Regions from separate parts of the Salinifilum aidingensis genome, predicted to be linked through region 1. Evidence: riboswitches for the same ligand, from Rfam matches in the RefSeq annotation. Region 1 holds a riboswitch; each other region holds the start of a gene.

Region 1 (6,660 bases):
GCCGCTCGGTCACCCCGGGGCGCAGTCCTTCGAGCAGGACGTCGGCGCGGTCGGCGAGGCCGCGCACGGCCGCCGCCCCGTCCGCGTGCTTGAGGTCGACGGCCAGCGAGCGCTTGCCGCGGTCGAGCACGTCGGCCGGGTTCCCGGCGTTCTGCGGCCGGTCGACGCGGACGACGTCGGCGCCGAGGTCGGCCAGCAGCATGCCGCAGAACGGCGCCGGTCCGATCCCGGCGAGTTCCACCACGCGCACGCCCGCCAGCGGCCCCGCCGGGCGCGCGGCCTGCGAGGATTCGGTCACGAACCACCTCGTTCCCGGGCCCGTCCGGTACGGCGCGCCCCGCAGAGATTGTGACGTGCTCAGTGTTACACCGTTGGTGTCACAGAGGTCAAGGAGTATCGTGCGGCCATGCTCCGAACAGCGGACGACGAGCTCACCGTCGATGAATTGGCCGCCCGCGCCGGGGTGACCGTGCGGACGATCCGCTTCTACTCCTCGCGCGGGCTGCTCCCCCCGCCGCGGCTGCGCGGGCGGACCGGGATGTACTCGGGCGAGCACCTCGCCCGGCTCGACCTGATCCGGGAGCTGCAGGCGCTCGGCTTCACCCTGGCAGCGATCGAGCGGCAGCTGCACCGCATCCCGGACGACGCCTCCCCCGCGGAGCTGGCCCTGCAGCGCGCGCTGATCGCCCCGTGGACCGACGACCAGGCCGAGGACCTCGACCGCCACGAGCTCGACCAGCGGGCCGGGCGCCACCTCGACGACGCGCGCATCGACCAGCTCGTCCAGCTGGGGATCGTGCAGCGCCTCGACGACGGTTCCGGGCGGGTGCGGCTGCTGGTCCCGGCCATGCTCGACGTCGGCCTGCGCATCCTGGAGTTCGACCTGCCGCAGGACATGCTGGTGCGCGCCAAGGAGATCGTGGACCAGCACACCGGTCAGATCGCCGTGGAGCTGCGCGAGCTCTTCGCCGAGAACGTGCTGCGGCCGTACCGCCAGCGGGGACGTCCGGAGGAGGAGCGCGAACGGGTGCAGGCGGTGGCCGACGAACTGCGGCCGCTGACGCTGCGGGTGCTCGTGGACGGGTTCCAGCGCGCGGTCAACCGCGTGATCCGGCACCACGTGGGGGAGAGCCGGGAGGAGTCGCACGTGGACGGATCCACCGACGGGGACCGCGGCGCGGACCACTCCGCATCCACGGGGGATTCCCGCGGGGAACCCGGGGAGGACTCCGGCGCGGCGGAAGGGGGCGCGGACGCCGGGCGGTCCTCCCGGCCGCGGAGCCCGAGCCGGTGACGACCGGACGACGCGCTCCCCGCTCGTGATCAGACCACAGCGGACACCACCCGACGGTGTGATCACCGGAGCGGAAAGAGCGCCGCTGATCGTTACTTCTCGTCACAACCGCAGCGCCTCGGAACCTCGATCAAGTTAAATTCGGGCATACCCGATACACAACGCCGCGCACGCCGATAAAGATGGTGGCAGTCCGCTACCTTCGCAGAGGAGTGTGCACATGACCAGGTTCCGTCGGGCAGTGCTCGGCTCGGTCGCCGCTGCCGGGCTCGCACTCAGCCCCGCTGTCGCGAGCGCCGCCGCCAACCCCGACCCCGCGGCCGAGCCCGCCGACAGCATGCTCACGCTGACCGTTCAGAAGCAGGACTCCGCGCGCAGCGCCGCGGTGCTCACCTGCGACCCGGCCGGCGGATCGCATCCCGCGGCCCGGCAGGCGTGCGCTTCGCTCGCCAGCGCCAACGGCAAGCTCAACACGCTCAAGAGCGATGAGATGCGGTGCACGATGGAGTACGCCCCCGTCACCGCCACGGCCACCGGCGACTGGAGGGGTGAGCCGGTGCGCTTCCAGAAGGAGTACTCGAACTCCTGCCGGATGCAGGCCGAAACCGGCAAGATCTTCCAGTTCTGAACGACCGCGCCGCGCGCCGGGACGCCGGCTCGGTACCGGGCGTCCCGGCTGCCCCGCGCAGTCGTCCGCTCCGGCACACCGGATCGGCCCACCGGATCGCCCCGCGCTGGACCGTTCCCCACGCCGGATCGACCCCGCCGGGGCGGCCCCAGCACAGCTCCCGGTCCCGGAGCGGTCTTCCCTGCTCCGCAGGCCCGCCGGTGCGAGCGGATAACCTGGCGGTATGGCCTCCGAACCCGACGGCGAGCGCTGGCCGCGGCGGCTGTACGCGACCGGCGAGGACCCGGACCCGCGCTTCAGCCTCGCCAACGAGCGAACCTTCCTCGCGTGGATCCGCACCGCGCTGGCGCTGATGGCGGCGGGCGTCGGTGTGGAAGCCCTCAACGTCGTACCGCACTCACCCGCGAGTCCACTGCGGACGATCCTCGCGGTGCTCCTCGTGGCGGGCGGGGTGGCCTGCGCCGGTGGGGCGTTCCACCGCTGGTTCGCCACCGAGCGGGCGCTGCGCGCGGGGCGCACCCTGCCCGCCCCGCGGCTCGGGCCCGTGCTCGGTTACGGCCTCGTCGCGGCCGGTGTGCTCGCCTGCGTGCTCATGTTCCTGCCCGGCGTCTGAGATGCGCACCGCGAGGGAACGGACACCCGACGCGGAGAGGGCGCCCGCCGCGGAGGGAGCACCGCGATGACGGCGAACGGACCGCGCCCCCGGCAGCCCTGGGACCCCGGGCTGCAGACCGAGCGCACCGCCCTGGCCTGGCTGCGCACCACGCTGGCGTTCACCGTGGGCGTCCTCGTGCTGCTGCGGCTGCTCGCCTGGCACAGCGTGCTCGCCGCGGCCGTCTGCGCGGTGGTGCTCGTGCCGCTGGCCGCGGGCAGCACGTGGCTGACCTGGCGCCGGAACCTGCAGGAGGAGCGCCGGTTGCACGCCGCCCGCCCGCTGCCCGGTGCGGGGCTGCACGCGGCGGTCACCGCGGCGGTGGTGCTCACCGGCGCCGCTGCCCTGCTGTACATCGTGCTCTGAGAGCCCGTGCGCGACCTCCTCCGTTGCGAGCGGGCCTTCAGCACTCGATGACGTTGACCGCGAGGCCGCCCCGCGCCGTCTCCTTGTACTTGTCCTTCATGTCGCGCCCGGTGTTGCGCATCGTCTTGATCGCCTTGTCCAGGGACACGAAGTGCGTGCCGTTGCCGCGCAGCGCCATGCGCGCCGCCGTGATCGCCTTGACCGAAGCGACCGCGTTGCGCTCGATGCACGGGATCTGCACGAGCCCGCCGATCGGGTCGCAGGTCAGCCCGAGGTTGTGCTCGACGGCGATCTCGGCGGCGTTCTCCACCTGCGCCGGGGTGCCGCCGAGGACCTCGGTCAGCCCGGCGGCGGCCATGGAGCAGGCCGAGCCGACCTCGCCCTGGCAGCCCACCTCGGCACCGGAGATCGACGCGTTCTCCTTGAACAGCGCGCCGATGGCGCCCGCGGTGAGCAGGAAGCGCACGATGCCGTCCTCGTCGGCACCGCGGACGAACCGCGCGTAGTAGTGCAGCACGGCGGGCACGATCCCCGCCGCGCCGTTGGTCGGCGCGGTCACCACGCGGCCGCCGGCCGCGTTCTCCTCGTTGACCGCCAGCGCGTACAGCCCCGCCCACTCGGTCGGGTCGTCCTCGTCGGACAGCTTCGCCCGCAGGTCCGCCGCGCGGCGGCGCACCTTCAGCCCGCCGGGCAGGTGGCCGGTGGCGCGGCACCCGTTGTCGACGCACTCGCGCATCACGTGCCAGATGTGCAGCAGGCCGTCGCGCACCTCCTCCGGGCTGCGCCAGGACATCTCGTTGGCGCGCATCACCTCGCTGATCGGCAGCCCCAGCTCGACGGCCGTGTGCAGCAGTTGCTCGCCGCTGTGGAACGGCAGCCGCACGGCGGTCGCGTCCGGGGCGATGCGGTCGGTGCCGCTGGCCTGCTCGTCGACGACGAAACCGCCGCCCACGGAGTAGTAGTCGGCGCTGGCCAGCTCCGCACCGGAGGAGTCGGTGGCGGAGAACCGCATGCCGTTGGGGTGCACCGGCAGCGATTTCTGCCGGTGCAGCACCAGGTCGTCGTCCACCGGGAACGGGATCTCGCGGGAACCGGCCAGCCGCAGACTGCCGCTCTGCCGGATCTCCGCCGCGCGCTCGCCGCCGACGGCCGGGTCGGCCGTTTCGGGGGCGTTGCCCTCCAGGCCGAGCAGCACCGCGTTCGGGCTGCCGTGGCCGGTTCCGGTGGCGCCGAGCGATCCGAACAATTCGGCCCGCACCCGCGCGACCGCGGGCAGCGCGCCGTCCCGCTCCAGCCGTTCGGCGAACATGCGGGCAGCTCTCATCGGGCCGACGGTGTGCGAACTCGACGGTCCGATTCCCACGGAGAAGAGGTCGAAGACGCTGATCGCCATTGATCGGTCCCCCTGTTGTGCTGTCAGGCCGCGGGACCGCGCCCTGCCAGCGACCGCGGTGTCGTCTCACTGGTCATTCCCGTGCAGCGGCACCGCGGTGAACGCGGGCGGGAACGGTGCACCGGCGGCCGGTGGGCTCGTCGCTCCGGGCGGCCGGCCGCCCGGACTCCCTCAGGATCCAAGATCCTGTTCCGCAACCTCGCACACCTGCTGTGCGGGGAGCGTGGCGCCTCGCGGGGCAGCGTCCGCCCCTTTCGGAGGGGACTCCGCCACGCCGCTCTCCACCGCCTCGCGGCGCATCCACGCTGAACCCCGCGCACAACGGAGGAGGTTCCGGAACAGGCCCTAACCGATGAGCTGCTGGTACTCCTCGGCGGTGAGCACCTTGCCCATCTCGGTGACGCGCACCTCCAGCAGCCACCCCTGACCGTACGGGTCCGAGTTGACGATCGCAGGATCGTCGACCACGGCCTCGTTGACGGCGGTGACCTCCCCGGTCGCCGGCGCGTAGAGGTCGCTCACCGATTTCGTGGATTCGAGCTCGCCGCAGGACTGCCCCGCCTCGATCTGCTCCCCGACCTCGGGCAGCTGGACGTAGACGATGTCGCCGAGGGCGTCGGCGGCGTGCTGGGTGATGCCGATCCGGGTGATCTCACCGGAGTCGGAGAGCCACTCGTGCTCCTCGGTGTAGTGCAGTTCGCTCGGCAACGTCATGTCGGGAGGCTCCGTCCGTTCGTCGTCCGGGCAGGCCGCGGTCAGTGCACTGCCCGGGATGGGCCTCCCCCTCTGTTGCGGAACCTGAGAGCTTCGCCGCGTGCGCGACTTGCACCGTGGGTGCGGCACCTGCGGTGATGCCGCTTTCCAGAGTCACCTCCTCCGAGCGGTCACTGGGCCTGAGAGTTTGCGGGGAGTCTTGCTCCTTCGGCGCCCCGGTGCCCAGGGGCACTCGGGGTCTCTCCCGCTCGGGATCATCGGCTTATGCGATTGTCGGTGTGGTCACGATAAACGGACGCAGCGGGCTGTCAACACGCCCCACCGCACCACCGGCCGCGCACCAGTGAGGCAGCTCATGTTGGAACTCCCCGCGCTCGTCCAGCGGGTGGGCCCGACTTTGCTGCGCGCAGCGGTTCTGCCGGACGCGACCCCGTGCGTGGGCGACGTCGTCGTCGCTGAGGCCGACATCACGATCACCGAAGGTGATCTGGTTCTCGGTGTGGCGTGCCACGACCGCAGCGAGGCGCTCGACCTCGTCGCCGAGTGCGCCGAGCGGGGTGCGGCCGGTCTGCTGTGCAAGGCGCCGTGGCCCGACGAGGAACCGGTGCGCGCGGCCGCGCGGGAGGCCGGACTCGCGCTCGTGGAAGTGCTGCCCGGCACCTCGTGGGCGCAACTGGTGTGGCTGGTGCGCGCCGCGCTGGCGGAGGCCGGCGGCCGCCGGGAGGAGCCGGAGGTGCCCGCGGCCGGCGGCTCCGCGCGGGAGTTCACCGGGCTGCCGGGCCTGGGGGACCTGTTCCGCGTGGCCGACGCGGTCGCCGATGTCGTCGACGCACCGGTCACGATCGAGGACGCGCACTCGCAGGTGCTGGCGCACTCGGCGCGGCAGGACCGGATCGACCCGGCGCGCGTGTCGACGATCATGGGGCGGCGCCAGCCGGACGAGGTGCTGGCCAAGTTCCGCGCCCGCGGCACGTTCCGGCAGCTGAGCAAGTCCGGCTCGGCCGTGTTCGTGCCCGCGCAGCAGGACGGCACGCTGCCGCGGCTGGTGGTGCCCATCCGGATGGGCGGCGAGCTGCTGGGGTCGATGTGGGCCGTGGTGCCGGAGGAGGTCTCCGAGGAGCGCGCCACCGCCTTCGCCGACACCGCCCCGCTCGTGGCGCTGCGCCTGCTGCGCTGGCGCGCGGTCTCCGACGCGGAGCGGCAGCGCTCGGCCGAGCAGGTGCGCCTGCTGCTGCAGGGAGGCGAGGGCTGGCGCGCGGCCGCCACGGAGCTGGCCGTGTCGAACGAGCCGCACCGGGTGGTGGCGATCGAGGTGCCCGCCCCGGAGGGGCCGGACGAGGGGCACCGGCTGGGCATCTGGGAGTGGATCACCCGCGGGATCGGGCCGCACCCGCTGGTCACGGAGATCGGCAACCTGCTGTACGCGGTGGTTCCGGACCGTTCCGGTCCCGGCGGGTGGCGCACGCTGCGGGAGGCGCTGGCCGGGTGGGACATCGACCCGCGTCCGCTCATCGGCGTGGGCACGGCCGTCGGCGTCGCCGATCTCGCCGCCTCCCGCGGGCAGGCCGACGAGCTCGTGGGACTGTCCCGCGGCGGGCTCACCCGCTCGCGGG
Region 2 (6,660 bases), on a different contig from region 1:
GCGCACGACGACCACGCGCAGCCCGGCCATGGTGGCGCTGGCGGCGTTGGTGCCGTGCGCGCTGGCCGGGATCAGGCAGACGTCCCGCTGCTCCTGCCCGCGCTGTTGCTGGTAGGCGCGGATGGCCAGCAGACCGGCGAACTCGCCTTGGCTGCCCGCGTTGGGCTGCACGCTCACCGCGTCGTAGCCGGTGATGTCGGCCAGCCACCGCTGGAGGTCGTCGACGATCCGCAGCATCCCCTCGGCGTCCTCCGCGGGCGCGAACGGGTGCAGGTCGCCGAACTCGGGCCAGGTGACCGGCTCCATCTCGGTGGTGGCGTTGAGCTTCATCGTGCACGAGCCCAGCGGGATCATGCTGCGGTCCAGCGCGACGTCCTTGTCGGAGAGCTCCCGCAGGTAGCGCAGCAGCGAGGTCTCCGACTGGTGGCGGTGGAACACCGGGTGGGTCAGGTACTCGGACGTGCGCTCGAGCGGGCGCGGCAGCGCGTCCGCGGTGCCGGTGTCCAGCTCGTCCAGCTCGCCGAGCTCGGCGGTGAGGCCGAACGCGGCGCACACGCCGCGCAGGTCCTGCCGGGTCGTCCTCTCGTCGCAGGCGATGCCCACGTGGTCCGCATCGGCCCTGCGCAGGTTGATGCCCTTCGCGCGCGCGGCGGCCACGACCTCGTCGGCGCGCCCGGGCACGCGGGCCAGCACCGTGTCGAAGAAGGCGTCCTCGACGACCTCGACCCCGCCCTGGCGCAGGCGGGCGGCCAGCACGGCCGCCATCCGGTGCACCCGGGTGGCGATGTTCCGCAGGCCCGCCGGGCCGTGGTAGACGGCGTACATGCCCGCCATGACCGCCAGCAGCACCTGCGCGGTGCAGATGTTGCTCGTGGCCTTCTCGCGGCGGATGTGCTGCTCGCGGGTCTGCAGTGCCAGCCGGTAGGCCTGGTTGCCGTCCGTGTCGACGCTCACGCCGACGAGACGTCCCGGCAGCTGCCGCTCCAGGCCCTTGCGCACGGCCATGAACCCGGCGTGCGGGCCGCCGAACCCGAGCGGCACGCCGAAGCGCTGGGTGTTGCCGACGACGACGTCGGCGCCGATCTCACCGGGGGCGCGCAGCAGCGTCAGGGCCAGCAGGTCGGTGGCGACCACGGCCAGCGCCCCGCGGCGGTGGATCTCCGCGAGCACCTCCCCCTGGTCCCGGACGGCGCCGGAGGCGCCCGGGTAGGCCAGCAGCGCGCCGAAGAACTCGCCGTCCGGCAGACCGCTCGCGCCCTGCGACAGGTCGGCGACCTCCAGCTCGATGCCGAGCGGTTCCGCGCGGGTGCGCAGGATTTCCACGGTCTGCGGCAGCGTGTCGGCATCGACGACGAACCGCGGCGACTTGGCCTTGCCGCCGCGCCGCACCAGCGTCATGCCCTCGGCGGCAGCGGTGGACTCGTCCAGCATGGAGGCGTTGGCGACCGGCACCCCCGTCAGATCCGAGACCATCGTCTGGAAGTTCAGCAGGGCTTCCAGCCGCCCCTGCGAGATCTCCGGCTGGTAAGCCGTGTAGGCCGTGTACCAGGCGGGGTTCTCCAGCACGTTGCGCAGGATCACCCCGGGGGTGATCGTGTCGTAGTAGCCGAGCCCGATCATCTGGGTGCGCGGGGTGCAGCGCTGCGCGAGGTCGCGCAGCTCCGCGAGCGCCTGGGCTTCCGTGGCCGGTTCCGGCAGCTCGAGCTGCAGGTCCCGCTCACGGATTCCGCTGGGCACGGCTTTGTCTGCCAGTTCCTCGAGGGAACCGACCCCGACCACGTCGAGCATCCGGGCGAGTTCCGCCGGCGTCGGCCCGACGTGCCGATCGGCGAACGGAGTCCCGTGCTCCAGCGCGGCGAGTGGAATGCGGTCGTGGGTCACGTCGGTCATCGCCCAACCTCAATCTTCGCGGCGAACAAGGGGGCGGCAACACCAGCGTGCTGCCGACTCTCCCCCTCTGTCACTGTTCGCTGCGCGAACGCCTGAGAGCTTCGTCCGGCGGTCCGGCCGGACTTGCACCGTCGGCGGGGTGCGCCGCCGTCGCCGCACCCTCTTTCCAGAGGCATCTCGCCCGCGCGGTCCAGTGGCCTGAGAGGTTGATGGGGAGATTTGCTCCTTCGGCGCCGACTCGATCGCTCGAGCCGAACTCTCCCGCACGGGGTCAGCGATGTCGTGAGCATACCTGATCAGGCGCTCCCGCCCGAGGGGCTGTCAGCTGACGCACACCTGCTTGACGGTGCGCACCGGCGCGAGCGCGCGGTGCGCCCGTCCCCGCCGGGGTCGCGGCCCCGGGCCCGCGGTCACCCGGTGCGCCGGTCCCGCCGCCGGCGGGAGAGCTCGTCCTCCTCGAGCGGTTCGACCAGCGCGCCGTCGGCGCGTTCGGCGGGGAACTCGTGGATCGTCCCGGTGATCTCGCGCATCGCCCCGCTCACGGCGATCCCGAAGACGCCCTGCCCGCCCTGCAGCAGGTCGACGACCTCCTCGGGGGAGGTGCACTCGTAGACGGTGGTGCCATCGCTGAACAACGTGAGCCCCGCCAGGTCGCGCACCCCCCTGCTGCGCAGGTGGTCCACGGCCAGCCGGATGTTGTGCAGCGACACCCCCGTGTCCAGCAGCCGTTTGACCACCTTGAGCACGAGGATGTCCTTGAACGAGTAGAGCCGCTGCGAACCCGAACCGGTGGCGCTGCGGATCGACGGGCCCACGAGCTTCGTGCGCGCCCAGTAGTCCAACTGGCGGTAGGTGATGCCCGCGATCTGGCACGCCGCCGCTCCCCGGAAACCGACGAGCTCGTCGGATACCGAGTCCTCGGGCAGCATTCCGCCGGCCCCGCGCGGGGACGATTCCTCCGTCACGCCGCCCCCGCCGGGCATCGGGGGCGCACCGGTCGCAGCGGTCCCAGCGGACGGCGCACCAGGCGACTCGTCCTCTTCCCCTGCGGAACCCCGCTCGGGCGCTTGCTCGACCACGCCTGCCTCCCCTCGTCCGGCACGCTGCCGACGAATCCGGTCCGGTGCGTTCGGCGAATCCGCTCCGGCCCGGCTGCCGGTCCCGGCAGCCGACGCGCCCGGGTGCCCGCCAGCACCCGCCTCGGCGCCAGCAGCCGGGACCTCCCTGCTGTCCCGATCCCCCACGACTGCCAGCGAAAACGACACCGGAGCGATTCGCGCAATTCGACAGTAGGCCGCCCGGTGTGGGCGGTCAACGCGACGCGCGGACCACGCCGGAGAAGATCAACAGCGGCGGGGCCTCCGCGCCGCCCCCGCCACACGCGGGCGAGGGAGCGCGACGACGACGGGGCCCTCGACCGCGCCGAGGGCCCCGTCGCTCCGCGATCGTCCTCGCGCGGTCACGTGTCCGCGCCGCGGAAGTCCTCCGGTGAGACCGAATCCAGGAACTCGCGGAACTTCTCCACTTCGTCTTCCTGCTCGTCCGGGATGATCAGACCTGCCTCGTCCAGCACCGCCTCGTCGGCGTGGATGGACACGCCGGCGCGCAGGGCCAGAGCCACCGAGTCGCTCGGCCGAGCCGACACTCGCACGTCCCCGTCGAAGACGAGTTCGGCGAAGAACGTCCCCTCCTGCAGATCCGTGATACGCACCTGCTCGAGATCACGCCCCAGGGCACCGATCACATCCTTGAGCAGATCGTGCGTCAGCGGACGCGCCGGCCGCACCCCCTGCTGCTCCAGCGCGATGGCGGTCGCCTCCACCGAGCCGATCCAGATCGGCAGGTACCGCTCACCCTCCGTCTCCCGCAGCAGCAGGATCGGCTGGTTGGCCGGTAGTTCCACGCGCACGCCGACGACGCGCATCTCGCTGCTCATCGTCACATCGCCTCCTCCAGCGCGCCGAAGCGTGACATCCCTGTCGAGGATCGCGCACCGACGCTTCCGACGCTACCCGCGATACGGCGGACGCGCCCAGCCGTCCGTCCTCCACTGCGCACCGCCCCGACGGGAGGCGCGGGCCCGTCGCAACCCCGCCGCTCGGCGGATCGCCGCGGGTTCCCGGCCGACGGCAGCGCTCGTCACCCTACACCGCCCCGCGGGCGGCGGTGGACGCGAAGGCTGACCGGGCCGCGCAGTCGCGCCTCGGCGGCGACACTCGCACCGCTCGGGGCGGCGCCCGCTCACCGGCGTCGCCCCGCGTTCAGGTCCGCTGCCGCTTCAGCGCGCGCTCTGTCCCCCGTCGGCCGGCCCGGTCAGGAACACCAACCGGAACTTGCCGACCTGCACCTCGTCACCGTTGGCCAGCACCGAGGTGTCCACCGGTTCCCGGTTGACGTAGGTGCCGTTGAGGCTGCCGACGTCGACGACGACGAAGTCGTTGCCCTCGCGCCGGAACTCGGCGTGCCGGCGCGAGACCGTGACGTCGTCGAGGAAGATGTCGCTGTCCGGGTGCCGCCCCGTGCTGGTGGTCTCCCGGTCCAGCAGGAACCGCGAGCCCGCGTTCGGACCGCGCTTCACCACCAGCAGCGCCGACCCGGCCGGCAGCGCGTCGACCCCTGAGCCCGCGGACTCGGTCTGCGGGGCGCTCTCGGTGCCGTCCTGCTCCGAGAAGGGCTTGAAGACCGAGGTGGTCTCCGGTGACTGCTCCGGTGGGACGTCACCGGAGCCGCTGTTCTGGCTCACCTGAGCTCTCCTCTACGCGGATAGATCGTGCCAACGAGATTCCAACGTACCGCGCCGGCACCAGCCCGAGTACGCGGGAGTCCCGGTCGCCGCAGTGATCAACGCGCGCCGCGGCGCGGTCATTCCTGCTCGATCAGCCGCTGGTAGGCCTCGGCGTCGAGCAGCACGTCCCACTCGGCGACGTCCGCCAGGCGCAGCTCCACGAGCCACCCCTGCCCGAAGGGGTCGCTGTTGACCAGCTCGGGCCGGTCCTGCAGGGCCTCGTTGCGGGCGGTGACGACACCGCCGACCGGGGCGTAGAGGTCCGACACGCTCTTGGTCGACTCGACCTCGCCCATCGCCCCGCCGGCTTCGACGCCCTCGTCCACGTCCGGCACCTGCACGAACACGACGTCACCGAGCTGCTGCTGCGCGTAGTCGGTGATGCCGACGCGCACGGTCTCCGCATCGGTGCGGCGCACCCACTCGTGCTCCTGGGTGTACCTGATCTCCTCCGAGGCCACTGGGTCCGCCTTCCTGCTCGGGGGCGCTGCTCAGCCCGGTCACCGGCCGGGCTCGCGAGATCATCCGCCGGCGGGCAGCGTATTGCCCACCGGCACGTCCCGCAACACGCGCTGCGCCGGGCGCGTCATCCGCGCACCGCGCGCGCCGCCTCCCGCAGCGCTGCGGTCACCTGCCCCAGGTAGAGCACGCCGGCCCAGAGGTAGAGCACGCCGCCCCAGCAGGTCAGCGCGTACGCGATGGGCCGCAGCACCTCGCTGAGCGCGATGTCCTCCTGCACCAGCAGCAGCATCGGGAAGGCGTACATCAGGCAGAACGTGGCCGCCTTGCCCAGGTAGTGCACGTCCGGCGGCTGGAATCCGCAGAAGCGCAGCACCGGCACGCACAGCGCCAGCACCACGTCCCGCCCGACGAGCACCGCGGCGATCCACCAGGGGACGACGTCGCGCAGCACGAAGGCGACCAGCGTCGCCACGATGTAGAGGCGGTCGGCCACCGGGTCGAGGACTTCGCCGAGCCGGCTGTACTGCCCGAGCCACCGCGCCAGCTTCCCGTCGAGCCAGTCGGTCACACCGCTGGCGACGAGGACGAGCAGGGCCAGCAGGTCGGCCTGCGGGCCGAGCAGCAGCCACAGGAACAGCGGCACCCCGCCCAGCCGGATCGCGCTGAGCAGGTTCGGCACGGTGAACCACGGGTCGTGCCAGAGTCCGACGGCGACCTCGCGCATCCGCTCGATGCCGGGTTCGATCGGCGCGCCCTCGCCGGAAGCAGCGGTGGCGCCGCCGGGCTGGTCCCCGGTTCCGGCGGGGTCGCTCGCCGACGCCCCCGGTTCCTCGGCCGGTCCTCGCGCGGTGCCGTTCGTGGTGCTGTCCGCGTCGTGCACCACGGCCTCCCCCTGTGTGTCGCGCCGCCGCCGGTACCGAGCCCATCGGTACGACGCCTCCCCGGATGAGGATCGCACATGCGGCCCACCGCCCCGGTGCGGGACCGACGTGCGCAGCGCAACCGCGCGGTGATCGAACAGTGGCCGCCGAGCGCGCCCCCACCGCGGCGCGGTCCGGGGACGCGCGGCGCAAGTCGGGGCGGCGCTGCGCACCGCCCGGTCGCTCAGGCCGTGCGAGCCCGCTGCACGGTGAAGCCGCGACGCCGCAGGTCGGCGTCGGTGAGGAAGCACGGTCGGCCGCGGTCGTCGACCCCGGCCCAGCGGGCCCCGCTCAGTCCTTCGAGCACGTAGGCGTGCCCGTGGCTCCACACCACGCTGTGCAGCGCGGTGGGCAGGTCCTCGGCGGCTTCGCTCCCACCGGCCCCGGAGGCGTCGCGGGCTCCGTCACCTGTCATTGCGGAAAGCACCTCCCGTCCGTGCTCACCGGCGAACGTTGCGGCGCCGGCACCGCATCTCCCCGCGGCGCCGGCCTCGGCGGAACGCCCGGCGAGGCGTCCCGCCGCCGATTGTGCGGACTCCTCCACCACATGTCGCGCACCCGACACGAACAGTCGCCGGACGAACACCACGCGTCGCCGAGCGC
Region 3 (6,660 bases), on a different contig from region 1:
CGAAGTTCTCCGAAGCGATCATCTCCAACGTGTTCTGCTGGCGACGCAACTCAGAACCCACCGCAGCAGCGACCTCCGGGTCGACCGCGGCAAGCTGGTCGTTGAACAGGTCCGGTGTGGACATTTGGTGTTGCCTCCTGTTTTCTGTCTGCGACGGCCGTGCGGATCGGTCGAACGGCGCGGTTGTCACGTGCCGCGGCGGTAGAACGGCAGTTCCACCACCTCCACCGGCAGCGACCTGCCGCGCACGTCCACGTTCAGCGCCGTGCCCGGTTGGCTGTGCGCGCGGTCCACATAGGCCATCGCGATCGGGTGCCCCAGAGTGGGGGAGGGCGCACCGCTGGTGACCTCGCCGATCTCGTTGCCCCCGGGGTCGAGCACGGAGTAGCCGTGCCGCGGCGCGCGCCGCTGATCGGTGCTCAGCCCCACCAGTGTCCGGTCGGTGGGAACTTCGGCGACCTTCGCCAGCGCGGCCTTGCCCACGAAGTCGTCGGGTTTGTCGAGCTTGACCACCCGGCCGAGATTGGCGTGGTACGGCGTCAACTCGGCGCTGAGCTCGTTGCCGTACAACGGCATACCCGCTTCCAGCCGCAACGTGTCCCGGCAGGACAGTCCGGCGGGCTTGAGGTCGTGGTCCGCGCCGGCCTCGGTGAGCGCCCGCCAGATCGGCTCGGCGTCCTCCGGCGCGGTGAACAGTTCGAAACCGTCCTCGCCGGTGTAACCGGTGCGGGCGAGCATGACCTCGCGACCAGCCACGGTGCTGTAGTACCCGGCGAAGTACTTGACGGTCGACAGGTCGGTGTCGGTCAGCGGCCCGAGGATCGCCGCCGCGTTCGGCCCCTGCAGCGCGATGAGCGCGTACTCGTGCGAGGTGTCGTGGAACTCGACCTCGAAGCCGGAGACGCGGTCGGCCAGCGCTTCGGAGACGGTGCCGGCGTTGGCGGCGTTGGCGACGACGAGGTACTCGTCCTCGCGCAGCCGGTAGACGATGAGGTCGTCGAGCACGCCGCCGTCGCTGTTGCAGATCATCGTGTAGCGCGCGCGGCCGGGCGTGATCGCCGAGGTGTTGGCCAGCAGGGCGTAGTCCATGGCCTCCGCGGCCTGCGGCCCGCGGATGTGGAGCTCACCCATGTGCGACAGGTCGAACAGGCCGGCGCTGTTGCGCACCGCGTTGTGCTCGGCGGTGTCACTGCTGTACCGCACCGGCATGTGCCAGCCGGCGAAGTCGGTGAACGTCGCACCCAGCTCCTCGTGGACCTGGTGCAGGGGCGTCTGCCTCGATGAGGTCATCGTGTCTGACTCCTCCTGGGGGCGGCGCCGGTCGGCGGTCGCGGGTCCGGAACTGCACGCAATCGGATCCTGCCAGCGTAGCCGGACCACTTCGATCGCCACCCGCGCGGTCGTACGCACGTCGGGCGATCTCCCCTGGAGTCATGGGCCTGAGAGTTTCACCGTCGCTGGACGGCTTGCACCGTGGGCGAGAAGCGGTCCGCTCCTGCTTTCCTCCCGTTCCGCCTCGTACCGTGCGGTAGGTGGTGCCTGAGAGTTTGCTGGGGAGTGCTTGCTCCTTCGGCGTCCCGACGGGCCGGGATCTCTCCCGCACGGAGTCAACGGCGCGGTATTCGGTTGTGCGGTCTGCTGTCCGCTGCTGTCCGGTTGTGGCCTGGTCAGAGCGTGACGCTACGGAGGACCCCGCGGGCAGTCAACCGCAACGCGAGGCTGATCTCACTCGGTTGCGCGTGCAGGTCAGCGCGGGGTGTGCGGCATCGCCGCTCCGCCCTCGCGCGCCGCTGCGGTGAGGGTGCGGTGGACCTCGCGCAGCCCGTCGATGAGCGCTCCGAGGGCGAGTTCGAAGCTGTCCGCGTCGATCTCGGTGTGCTGCGGCAGCAGGTGGGCGCGGTCGAGGTGGGGGAACCGCTCGTCGTAGACGCTCGCGTCGGCGGGGAAGCCCTCGGCGAACGAGGCCATGGCCGAGCCGACGACGAGGTACTTCGTCGACGCGCCGATCATCGTGGCGTACCGCTGCGGCCAGCCGGCGCGCACGAGGCCGCCGTGCACCCGGTCGGCGCGGCGCAGCGCGTTCTCCCGGCGGGCCGGTCCGCCGGCCAGGAACGGCACGAGGTTGGGGTGCGCGCGCAGGGCGGCGCGGTAGGACCGCGCCCACGTGCGCAGGCCGGTGGGCCAGTCGACCTCGAAGCCGGAGACGTCGACCTGGGCCATGACCTCGTCGGAGATCGTGTGCAGCAGGTCGTCCTTGTTCGGCACGTGGTTGTACAGCGACGCCGCGCGGACGTCGAGGCGCTCGGCCAGGCGGCGCATGGACAGCGCCTCGAGCCCCTCGGCGTCGATGATCTCGAGGCCGACCCGGGCGATGCGCTCGGTCGTCAGGCGGGGACGGCTCGGACGGGGCACGGTTTCTCCACGGTCGGGATGGGGTGGCCTGGGGTGGACGCCTCTTGCGAAGGCTGCGCGGCCGACTCTAGGCTGCCATAAAACTAACGTTGTTAGTTAGTAGCTCACGCGGAAGGGTGCAGGTCAATGGTCGACTTCTCGTTGTCCGATACCGAGCGCGACGTGCGCGACTGGGTGCGCCAGTTCGTCCAGCGCGAGCTCATGCCGCTGGAGCAGCAGGTGCTGCACCGGGAGCGCGCCGGTGAGCGGGGGCTGACCAAGCAGGAGCAGGCGGACCTGCGGAACAAGGCGCGCGAGGCGGGGTTCTGGGGCGTGCAGACCCCCGAGGAGTACGGCGGGATGGGCCTGCCGGCCGTGCTGACGGCGCTGATCCAGATCGAGCTGGGGCGCACGTTCGTGCCGTTCCAGTTCGGCGGTGACGCGGACAACATCCTCTACCGCGGCAACGAGGAGCAGCAGCGGCGCTACCTGCTGCCCACCATCGAAGGCACCCGGAAGTCCTGCTTCGCCATCACCGAGCCCGGTGCCGGATCGGACGCGAAGAACATCCGCACCACCGCCCGCAAGGAGGGCGGCGAGTGGGTGATCAACGGCGAGAAGACCTTCATCACCGGCGGCATCGACGCCGACTTCGCCATGGTGTTCGCCGTCACCGACAAGTCCAAGGGCGCCGACGGCGGAGTGACCTGCTTCCTCGTCGACCGCGACATGGGCTGGACCTCCGAACCCATCGACATCATGGGCGAGTGGGAGCGCCAACCCGCCTCGCTGGTGTTCGACGAGGTGCGCGTGCCCGAGGAGAACGTGCTCGGCGAGGTCGGTCAGGGCTTCCAGCTCGCGATGCAGTGGATCGGCCGCGGGCGCTACATGCTGCCCGCGCACGCGCTCGGCGCCTGCGAGCGGCTCGTCGGGATGGCCACCGAGTACGCCAACAACCGCCAGACCTTCGGCGCGCCCATCGCCGACCGGCAGGCCATCCAGTGGATGATCGCCGACTCGGCCGTGGAGATCGAGGCGCTGCGGTGGCTCGTGCTGCAAGCGGCCTGGCAGGTCGACCAGGGGATGGACTCGCGGCACGCGCAGTCCATGGCCAAGCTCTACGGCGGGACCCGCGCCAACGAGATCGTCGACCGCGTGATGCAGATCCACGGCGGCATGGGCTACACCCGCGAGCTGCCGGTCGAGCGCTGGTTCCGCGACCTGCGGTTGCTGCGCATCTTCGAGGGCACCGACGAGATCCAGCGCCGCACCATCGCCCGCAACATCCTCAAGGGGCACAGCTCGGTCAGCGGGGTGCTCGGCTGAGGTCCCCGCGCTGGATCCTGCCCCGGGCCCCCGCGCCGGGGCCTGCCGCGCGCGGTGTCGTCCCCGCGATCACCTCGGTAGGCTGGTGGACGCCTGATCCCCAGGCGACGCGCCGGTCTGCCGTTCGACGGGCAGGACTTCGGCGGACAGGCCGCGTGCTGAGGACCGACCAGGAGCGGACATGTCGCTGATGAAGAAGATCGTCGGACTCGCCAGCAGCCCCCAGGGGCGCCGGGCGATCCGGCAGGCGAAGAAGTACGCCCAGGACCCCAAGACCCGGGCCAAGATCGACGAGGCGAAGAACAAGCTGCTCAAGGGCAACAAGCCGAGCCGGTGACGCCCTGCGGCCCGCCGTTCCCCGCGGATCGGCGGGCCGTTCTTCCGCGCGCGGGCAGCGCGGACGTGACCGGTGCCGCGGCCGTGTTCCCGGGCGCTTCCGGGCACGGCACCATGGGCACGATGTCATCCGAGACCGTGCGCTCCGAGAACGCGGGGAGCGCCGCTCCTCCACCGCTGGTGAAGTGGGAGCAGCGCACCGAGTGGCCGCTCATCGCGCTGTACGCGTGGACGGTGCTCGAACCCGGCATGCAGCCGGGCGTGCGCCGCGGCGTCGGAGTGGCCATGTGGGTCACGTGGGGCGCGTTCGCCGTGGACTACGCCGTGCGCCTCGCCCTGGCCAGGCAGCGCGGCCGGTTCGTGCTGCACAACCTGTTCGACCTGGTGGTCATCCTCGTCCCGGTGCTGCGCCAGCTGCGCGTGCTGCGGCTGGTGACGGTGCTGGTGCTGATGAACCGCAGGATCCAGGCGCGGGTGCGCGGGCAGGTCGTGCTGTACGTCTCCGGCGCGACCGCGCTGCTCGGCGTCTCGGCCGCCCTCGCCGTGCTGGACGCCGAACGCGGCGCCGGCGAGGCCACGATCACGAGCTTCGCGGATGCGCTGTGGTGGACCATGGCGACGATCACCACGGTCGGCTACGGCGACTACTACCCCGTGACCGGGCAGGGCAAGCTCATCGCCGTGGGGTTGATGCTCGCGGGCATCGCCCTGCTCGGCGTCGTCACCGGCAGCATCGCCTCCTGGTTCGTGGAGAAGTTCGGCGGTGTGGAGAACTCCGTCGAGCGCGCCGGCCGGGCCACGGCCGACAGCGCCGCGGAGGCCGAACGGCTGTGCGGCGAGGTCGCCTCCCTCAAGGCCGAGATCATCGCGCTGCGCGCGCAGCTGCCCGCCGTCCCGGACGAGGGCCGGTCGCCGTGAGCCGCTGACGCGGCGGACGCGCGCCTCTGGGCAGAGCAGGCGCTGCCGCAGTAGCATCCGCGATGATCACGCAGCCGTGTACGGAGGGCGCCGTGACCGGAGGGCACCGCACGCCGAGGGCCTACGTGGTGGGCACGTTCGACACGAAGGGGGACGATCTGCGCTACGTGGCGGAGCTGCTCGCCCCGCACTGCGCCGTGACCACCGTCGACGTCGGCACCGGCCCCGCTGCGCGGAGCGCGGCACCGGACGTCCCCGCCCGGGACGTCGCCGCGCACCACCCCGAGGGGGCGGACGCGGTGTTCACCGCCGACCGCGGCACGGCGGTGGCCGCCATGGCCGTCGCGCTCGAGCGCTTCCTGGCCGAGCGGCCGGCGGACGGGGTGCTCGGCCTCGGCGGCTCCGGCGGCACCGCGCTGATCTCCCGCGGTCTGCGCGCCCTCCCGGTGGGCGTGCCGAAGATGATCGTGTCCACAGTGGCATCCGGTGACACCTCCTCCTACGTGGACTCCTCGGACCTGGTGCTGTTCCCCTCGGTGACCGACGTCGCCGGGCTGAACCGCATCTCCCGCCGCGTGCTCGGCAACGCCGCGCACGCGCTGCTCGGCGCGCTCACGCACGAGGTCCCCGAAGCCGAGCACGAACCCGCGCTCGCGCTGAGCATGTTCGGCGTGACCACCCCGTGCGTGACCGCCGTCGCCGACAGGATGCGCGCCACCCACGACCCGCTGGTCTTCCACGCCACCGGGACGGGCGGGCGGGCCATGGAGAAGCTCGTCGACGACGGCTACGTCGAAGCGGTCGTCGACATCACCACCACCGAGATCGCCGATCTGCTCGTCGGCGGTGTGATGAGCGCCGGCGAGCAGCGCCTCGACGCGATCGCGCGCACCCGGGTGCCCTACGTCGGCTCGTGCGGTGCGCTGGACATGGTGAACTTCGGTGCGCGCGGCACCGTGCCGGAGGAGTTCCGCGACCGGTTGCTGTACGAGCACAACCCGCAGGTGACGCTGATGCGCACCACCGCCGAGGAGTGCGAGCGCATCGGCGAGTTCCTCGCCGGCAAGATCAACGCCTGCGCGGGGCCCGTGCGGTTCCTGCTGCCCGAGGGCGGGGTGTCCCTGCTGGACTCCCCCGGTGCCGCGTTCCGCGATGCCGCCGCCGACGAGCGGCTGTTCGGCGCGATCGAGCGGAACGTGCGCGACGCCGAGCGGGTGCGGCGCGTGCCGCACAACATCAACGACGCGGAGTTCACCGACGCCGTGGTGGCCGCCGCGGCGGAAGTGGGCATCGGTACCGCTCCGCGGTCGTCGTGAACGGCCGAGGCACCGGCCCGCGCGGGGACGGCCCCCGGGGGATGACCCGTACACGGGGAGGGAAGGGGATATGACGAAGCGTGTCGAACGCCCGGAACTGCTGTCCCGGCTGCGCGGCAAGGTCGACCGCGGCGAGCCGGTCGTCGGCGGCGGCGCGGGCACCGGCCTGTCCGCCAAGGCCGAGGAGAGCGGCGGCATCGACCTGATCGTGCTGTACAACTCGGGGCGCTACCGCATGGCCGGGCGCGGCTCGCTGGCCGGGCTGCTGGCCTACGGCAACGCCAACGACATCGTCGTGGAGATGGCGCGGGAAGTGCTGCCGGTCGTGCGCAGCACCCCCGTGCTCGCCGGTGTCAACGGGACCGACCCGTTC

The links. Region 1 has a riboswitch for glycine ahead of gcvH (glycine cleavage system protein GcvH). Riboswitches for the same ligand answer to the same signal wherever they lie in the genome.
Region 2: linked by a shared signal. The riboswitch ahead of gcvP (aminomethyl-transferring glycine dehydrogenase) and the one ahead of gcvH (glycine cleavage system protein GcvH) in region 1 are both predicted to bind glycine.
Region 3: linked by a shared signal. The riboswitch ahead of gcvT (glycine cleavage system aminomethyltransferase GcvT) and the one ahead of gcvH (glycine cleavage system protein GcvH) in region 1 are both predicted to bind glycine.

The regions. Positions count from the first base shown of each region.
Region 1 covers NZ_BAAGTH010000005.1:201,224-207,883, forward strand. The annotation lists gene ACYVJE_RS09410 (CaiB/BaiF CoA transferase family protein) at 1-298, opposite strand, end outside; gene ACYVJE_RS09415 (MerR family transcriptional regulator) at 407-1,294, shown strand; gene ACYVJE_RS09420 (SSI family serine proteinase inhibitor) at 1,515-1,922, shown strand; gene ACYVJE_RS09425 (YidH family protein) at 2,146-2,535, shown strand; gene ACYVJE_RS09430 (DUF202 domain-containing protein) at 2,602-2,940, shown strand; gene ACYVJE_RS09435 (L-serine ammonia-lyase) at 2,978-4,333, opposite strand; gene gcvH (glycine cleavage system protein GcvH) at 4,679-5,047, opposite strand; glycine riboswitch at 5,110-5,204, opposite strand; glycine riboswitch at 5,205-5,304, opposite strand; gene ACYVJE_RS09445 (helix-turn-helix domain-containing protein) at 5,403-6,660, shown strand, end outside.
Region 2 covers NZ_BAAGTH010000008.1:186,529-193,188, forward strand. The annotation lists gene gcvP (aminomethyl-transferring glycine dehydrogenase) at 1-1,890, opposite strand, end outside; glycine riboswitch at 1,948-2,066, opposite strand; glycine riboswitch at 2,067-2,164, opposite strand; gene ACYVJE_RS12995 (MerR family transcriptional regulator) at 2,301-2,819, opposite strand; gene ACYVJE_RS13000 (bifunctional nuclease family protein) at 3,350-3,826, opposite strand; gene garA (glycogen accumulation regulator GarA) at 4,169-4,633, opposite strand; gene gcvH (glycine cleavage system protein GcvH) at 4,753-5,136, opposite strand; gene ACYVJE_RS13015 (CDP-alcohol phosphatidyltransferase family protein) at 5,262-5,861, opposite strand; gene ACYVJE_RS13020 (hypothetical protein) at 6,242-6,472, opposite strand.
Region 3 covers NZ_BAAGTH010000010.1:43-6,702, forward strand. The annotation lists partial or broken gene ACYVJE_RS14270 (serine hydroxymethyltransferase) at 1-124, opposite strand, end outside; gene gcvT (glycine cleavage system aminomethyltransferase GcvT) at 187-1,290, opposite strand; glycine riboswitch at 1,419-1,516, opposite strand; glycine riboswitch at 1,517-1,610, opposite strand; gene ACYVJE_RS14280 (TetR/AcrR family transcriptional regulator) at 1,747-2,412, opposite strand; gene ACYVJE_RS14285 (acyl-CoA dehydrogenase family protein) at 2,539-3,717, shown strand; gene ACYVJE_RS14290 (hypothetical protein) at 3,899-4,054, shown strand; gene ACYVJE_RS14295 (potassium channel family protein) at 4,177-4,971, shown strand; gene ACYVJE_RS14300 (Tm-1-like ATP-binding domain-containing protein) at 5,034-6,287, shown strand; gene ACYVJE_RS14305 (phosphoenolpyruvate hydrolase family protein) at 6,358-6,660, shown strand, end outside.